3 regions of the Shewanella sp. 10N.286.51.B7 genome follow, and region 3 is predicted to be linked to each of the others. Evidence: predicted binding sites of a transcription regulator. Region 3 holds the regulator's gene; each other region holds the start of a gene.
What was found. The regulator LexA, encoded in region 3, represses DNA repair genes until DNA is damaged. The targets are predictions, from matches to a motif close to TACTGTATNNNNATACAGTA.

Region 1 (2,285 bases), on a different contig from region 3:
CATCAAACCTGAGATCGGCCATAATAATACCGTTATCTATCGCATGCATGACACCAAGCATTGGAACAGCATCAGTCCGAGTAAAAAAAATGTCACTTAAAGTTAATGATGAGCTACCTTTTCCTGTTTGGTACCAAGGGCGTGTTCTTGGATCATATTTATCTAACAACCCAACACCATTCGGAAACGACTCAGATTCTTTGGAAACAAATGATGAGCCATCATCAAAACCGATTATGACTTTAGATACCCCACCTAATTGAGCGGTGTACCTTGTCATTGCAACATGGTTATCACCTATCTCACCTTGACTATAAAGATGTGCAAGTTCAGTCACAGCCTCAGTAGTTCGATTAAATGCTGTGTGAATGTCTGAAACTTTGTGCTTTAAGGTATTATGAATTTCTTGGGTGAGTGCGCTAGTGATTTGATCTTTAAGTAAGCTATGAGCAACCCAGCCATAAATCAACAGTGAAAGCACCAATAGAAAGCTCATGGCAGACAATATACTTGTTTTAAAACCTAATTGTTTCATTTGGTTACCTATTTGTATTATTATAGGTTTATATGATAATCATTAGGTGGAGGTAAAAATGATATCTTGCTCAATTATTTTAACTTCTAGTGACATTAATTGAACATTTTTATTGTTACTTTATGAGTTTAAACAATTGAAATCGATTCAATGATAGGGATGTAATCGTTTCTTTTACGTTGAGGTGGCTTGATTTCTTGTGTACTGTTTTTATATACAGTACTATTGGGATGTGTATTTGCTATTTAGTTTTTTGTCTATGCGAAAAATTATTCATATCGATATGGATTGTTACTTTGCCGCAGTGGAAATGCGCGATTTTCCTGAGCTGCTCGGCAAACCGCTTGCTGTGGGTGGTCGAAGCGATCGCAGAGGGGTTATTAGTACCTGTAATTATGAGGCTCGTGAGTTTGGCGTACGTTCTGCTATGTCGAGTTATCACGCGCTTAAGCTTTGCCCCGACCTTACCCTAGTCCCCGGTCGAATGGATGTATATAAATCTGTATCTGTTCAAATTAGAGAAATTTTCCACCGTTATACCGACTTAGTCGAGCCACTGTCATTAGATGAAGCCTACCTTGATGTCACAGATTGTGAGCAATGTAAGGGCAGTGCGACCTTGATTGCACAAGCCATTCGCCAGGAAATATTTGAGGTCACTGGGCTGACTGCATCAGCAGGTGTGGCACCGATTAAGTTTCTTGCCAAAATTGCTTCAGATTTGAATAAGCCCAATGGTCAATATGTTATCCCTCCTGGTGCCATTGCTGAGTTTGTAAAACCGTTAACCTTAAATAAAATTCCCGGTGTAGGCAAAGTGACTTCTGCTAAATTAGCTGCATTAGGCTTAAACACCTGTGAAGATGTGCAACATTACCCAAAAGAAAAGTTGATAGCGGGATTTGGTAAATTTGGCCGAGTATTAATAGAGCGAGCCCAAGGTATCGATAATCGTCAAATAAGCCCGAATAGAGTTCGTAAATCTGTGGGAGTCGAAACCACACTGGCTCAGGATATTTTTACTCTTGAGCAATGTAATAATGTGATGCCGCAGTTGATTCAAGAGTTGCTGGCCCGAGTCAACCGCAGTGCTAAAGATAGAAAAATACATAAACAAGTGGTGAAGTTGAAGTTTAATGACTTTAAACAAACCACCATTGAACATCGCAGTGACGAGATATCAGTGAACATGTTTCAAGACCTACTGGCACAAGCCCTAGAGCGGTCAAATGGAAGAGGAATACGATTAGTGGGTGTTTCTGTCGGACTGGCTGATATTGTGGCTGATGCTAGCCATTCAACAAGTGAGTCTCAAGGGGCATTAACGCATAGCGAGCAACTGGACTTAAACTTCTAATAGAGTTTAAGGTCGCCATTCAAATAAAAAGGCTGCCATTGGCAGCCTTTTAGTCTTGTACTGATTAAGTTTATTAACCTTTAGCAGGAATACGTTCTAGCACTGCTAATAACAGTTCCCAATATTGGCCAACGGTTGTGATGTTAACCATTTCATCAGGGCTATGTGGATAACGAATGGTAGGGCCAATAGAAACCATATCCATTGTTGGATAAGGCTCTTTAAATAATCCACACTCAAGACCCGCATGAATTACCATGATGGTTGGATCTTTTTTGTAAATGTCATTGTAAGTATCACGAACAATTGCCATCACTGGAGAGTTATTGTCGGGCTTCCAGCCTGGGTAAGCGCCAGATAACTCGATGCTAGCACCTGAAAGGTTAGCGAGTG
Region 2 (2,285 bases), on a different contig from region 3:
GGCAATCTGTCAGGTTATAAAAAGCGAGTGCTTTTTTGTCATTAGCAAATAAATGGCAAATCTCTTGCCCTCTATTTTCAACATGATCAATGGCTTTACCTTCTTCTAATAAATGCTGCGAGACATGTTCGAGTGAATATCGCTCAAATTGATAAAATGCCGCTTTTATCCAGTCAATACCATCCAAAACAACCCTTCCTGGTAAAGACAGCGTTTCTGGTCTGAATTTATCTTCAACTTTCCATGACAATTCTGTACCACCACGACCGATTAACAAAGGAATTCGATGATACTGACAACGCCTATATAGAAGTGCTAAATCAAAGGTAACCACTGCCCAGCCAATAATAATGTCAGGATCATATTCATTGAACCAATGAATTAACTGATGGATTAATGCCACTTCGTCATCAACCCATTGAATATATTCAACGCTATCATCAGACTCATTAATCTCATAAGCGTCAAAATCAGGTCGACCAAGCATAATGACTTTTTTATATAAGGGGCTTTGATTATCAAGTGCTGATTGAGTGCCATATAATCCAACTGAGTACAACTCTCCAGATGGGCTGCATTCAAAATCCAGTGAAATCATTGATAATGGAATGGCTAAATCTGCCTTTCTTGTTTTGAATGCTGCATAGCATGCTAGTGGGTCATTCGAATGGCTAGCACTTGCAAAAGTAGCCCCCTCAGTCAGTGATAAAGGTGTTTCTGCATTGCTTGAGTCAGCAGAAACAATGAACTCTGCATCTAACGCAATAAATCTCTCAATAAGATAACGTTGCTCTGCCCTTATATCGGCTTCATAGATCTCGATTCCTGCATCATTGGCAATTCTGAGCAATTGCTTCTGTACTGTCGTTGACTTTAAATAGATGCATGAAACAGCTTGATGCTTAAAGTTTTTTAAACTGATAGGCTCAATACGTATACCTGAATTGAAATGACCGAGAATCAATTCACTGTCACTTTGTTTACAAAAACAGATAACTTCAGCTTGTTCTAGTTCAATGAGTGCCGGTCCTGTTTCTGTTTTTATATAATATTGCAGCATTAATCGACCGTGACGATAAGTCGCATGTCTAGTCAGCACCCTTCCTTTAATCGAAAGTAAAGCATCATTGTTAGTTTTAGTGCTAGTGCTAGTGCTAGTATCAGTGCCTATTGAATTTTGTATTGTCATCTACAATGTTGCCCTGAAATCGTCTGTTTATGCATGATTAACCTATCGTTGGGGCAAATAAGTATTTTCAGTTAACTAAATAAACTTATCTTTACCACTAAATTACTTACCTGTGTCGTTAAAGACGCTATAAACGTTCGATTATTTATTCCGAACATTTAAAATCACTGTTATTATGTACAGCATATACCAGCAAATAAAGAATTAGTAAGTAAAGATTACTAATGGGCCATACATGTTAACGGATCATATTAAAACTCAGATCCGCACTATCTATAAAGATATTGCGACTGCGATGCCAAATTTTCGTTCTCGTAGAGAGCAAAACTACATGGTGGCTGAAATATCTAAAACATTAGCTGGTGATTATGATAAACATCGCAGGATCATGGTTTGTGAAGCTGGTACCGGTATTGGTAAATCTCTTTCTTATATCTTAGGTACTATTCCACTTGCATTAGCCAGCAAGAAAAAAGTATGTATTGCTACCGCAACGGTGGCCCTTCAAGAGCAATTATTGCACAAAGACCTGCCTTTTTTTTTACAGCAATCAGGTGTCGACTTTAAATTTGGTCTCGTAAAAGGCAGACAGCGCTACGTTTGCCTAGCAAAACTTGCAGCAATGATTGGTCCAGAAGACACATCACAATTAGCAATGTGGCAAACCAAACCTGACCAAAGTCAAATAGACTTACTAAAAGTACTGCATCAAGATTTTCAGGCAGGTAAATGGAATGGCGAAATTGATACTTTAGAGCAACCATTACCAGATTTCTTATGGCAACAAATTTGTTGTGACAAGCACAGCTGCCATCGTCAAATGTCCAGTCACCACAACTGTCCATTTCATAAAGCGCGCGAAGACGTAGAAACTTGGGACGTATTAATTGTAAACCACAGTCTACTATTTGCTGACTTAGAGCTTGGAGGCGGGGTGATTTTACCTGAGCCTGAAGATATGTTTTACGTTATTGATGAAGCCCATCACCTGCCAACCGTTGCCAGAGACTTTTCCAGTGCGCAAGCCACACTAAGAGGAGCCAGTGACTGGTTAGAAAAAGCCTCGAAAACTTGCTCAAAACTGCAAAATCAACTT
Region 3 (2,285 bases):
ATTTTATAAACTCAAGAGTGACAGCAAATTGTTACTCTCTTGTTAACTACATTACTTGGAGATTAAATATTGATCAAGATCACTTTATCATCTAATTTGCTGAAAAAAGGCGCAAAAAAAAGCCCTTCACATAAATGAAGGGCTTTTTAAAGAGAGATTTGTTTAGTGAAAAGCAGATAAATTTAAGCTTGTTGGTGTTACAGAAGTATTGGCACCCATATGTTCATCATGTAAGTGAGTATTTACATCTTCAATGATGACACCTTGTGCTAATGCGCCTTTAGCAACCAATTGAATGCGTCGATTATCACGCGCATCTAGTGGTGTAGTCCAAGTAATAACGGCACTGGAAGTACCACTTGTTAGTGCTTTTTCCATCGCCCAAAGCGTTTCTACTTCATCTTTAGTGTGAACAAGTAAAACACGATCCATGCGAACGTTAGCGTTAGCCAATATTTGTTTATAGCCAATATGCGGAGGATTAATCAGTACAATCCAACGACCTTGCTGGCTTAAAATGGCCAAATGGCTGCACAACTGGGTTAACTCAGTTAAGCCTTGGTTGGCACTTTGCTTAGTTTCAATGCCTTGTTTAACTGGCGCAGTTGTTGATGTCATATCGACCCATAAGCCTGGATGACGTGGTGCATTACCTAATAATGTGTTCATAACCAACCTCCATTTCGGATAACGCCAACTGCAAGCCCTTCAATTGTCAGGCTCTGGCATGTTAAATCTACTTTAATCGGCGAATATTGTTCATTTTCTGCGTGCAGATAAACAACGTTGCCTTTCTTTTCAAAACGTTTAACTGTGACGTCATCATCTACACGAGCGACGACCACCTGACCATTTTTAGCTTGCTGCATTTTGTGAACAGCTAATAGGTCACCTTCAATAATGCCAATGTCTTTCATACTGTCGCCACGAACTCGTAGTAAGAAATTAGCATTTGGTTTGAACATTTCAGGATCAACTTGGAAGTATTGTTCAACATGTTCCAGCGCAAGAATAGGTTCACCTGCTGCAACTTGTCCGATAAGAGGGAGGCCTTCTTCAACTTCCTCTTCTTCCTGAATCATGCGGATTCCGCGTGAAGTACCAGGAATAATTTCGATACAGCCTTTCTTCGCCAGCGCCTTTAAATGTTCTTCGGCAGCGTTAGCACTTTTAAAGCCTAATCTAGTGGCAATTTCTGCACGAGTCGGTGGCATACCTGTCTCAGCAATATTACATTTAATTAGTTCTAGAATTTCAGCTTGTCGTGGCGTTAAAGGTCTCATATTGATTCCTGTTTTTTTATACAGTGACTGTCATTATATACAGTATCTTTGGTCGCGCAAGTATTAACCAATGAAATTTATGGTATCTGCTGGTTTATTGTTGTTTTTATTATGTGGCATTGGGTTTTAGTTTATATAAATCAATCTCTTGACTGTTTTGGGGGATGTGTGCTTTTTATTAGTACTAATTTTAATATTAGTACTTAACAGAGAGGTTTTAGGTCGATACAGTATATTTATACAGTACTGTTGATGCATTTCGTCCAGCATAAATCAGCGTTGGAATTGCTTAATTATTTTCAGCTAATGGCCTTCATATTGCTGCTCAATTGTTAAATACAGATAAGCAGGTTAGTGAATCCCATCTAGATTCTGGTATCCTATGCGCAATAAATCGTTGTAGATAATGCGAATACTCATGCTAAAACCAGATTCTATCATTGCTAAATCGTTGCGTTGGATTCAGAAATTAATGGTACACAGTGTTGTTGTGCCTGAAGATCCGTTCGCTGACTTAAATCTAGATCCAGAAAAGCCAGTGGTCTATGTCATGAAGACAGAGTCGCTGAGTGACATTGCTGCTTTGCATGAAATGTCGGCTAAGTTTGGCTTACCAAGTCCTTATGAAAGACTGGATGTTGATGGTTTAAATACCCCAAGAATTGTCTGTGTTGAAGGACGTAAGCCGCTATTTGGCAAGCGCCACAGTGGTGAGAAATTTGTCGCCAATTTCACCAAACTACTCGAATTACATCAAAAGAATAAAGAGTTAGATATTCAGTTGGTGCCTGTTAGCCTTTATTGGGGACGTATTCCTGGTAAGGAAGATGACACCATGACCGCTGCCGTGTTTGAGCGCGAAAACCCGACTTGGCTGCGTAAGTGGTTAATGATCCTGTTTTTAGGTCGCCATAACTTTATTCAATTCTCTAATGCAATGTCATTACGTTACATGGCTGATGAGCATGGTACGGATGTCAGTATTGCCCATAAACTCATCCG

Region 1: the regulator LexA is predicted to act here: its motif matches at 738-757, upstream of dinB (DNA polymerase IV).
Region 2: the regulator LexA is predicted to act here: its motif matches at 1,355-1,374, upstream of dinG (ATP-dependent DNA helicase DinG).

The regions. Positions count from the first base shown of each region.
Region 1 covers NZ_MCUF01000040.1:16,866-19,150, forward strand. Annotated here, with positions in the region: gene BCU84_RS12605 (methyl-accepting chemotaxis protein) at 1-535, opposite strand, end outside; gene dinB (DNA polymerase IV) at 795-1,892, shown strand; gene BCU84_RS12615 (aminoacyl-histidine dipeptidase) at 1,966-2,285, opposite strand, start outside.
Region 2 covers NZ_MCUF01000045.1:43,445-45,729, forward strand. Annotated here, with positions in the region: gene BCU84_RS13445 (DNA polymerase II) at 1-1,189, opposite strand, end outside; gene dinG (ATP-dependent DNA helicase DinG) at 1,425-2,285, shown strand, end outside.
Region 3 covers NZ_MCUF01000020.1:10,658-12,942, forward strand. Annotated here, with positions in the region: gene BCU84_RS03510 (SulA-like leucine-rich domain-containing protein) at 163-669, opposite strand; gene lexA (transcriptional repressor LexA) at 666-1,283, opposite strand; gene plsB (glycerol-3-phosphate 1-O-acyltransferase PlsB) at 1,702-2,285, shown strand, end outside.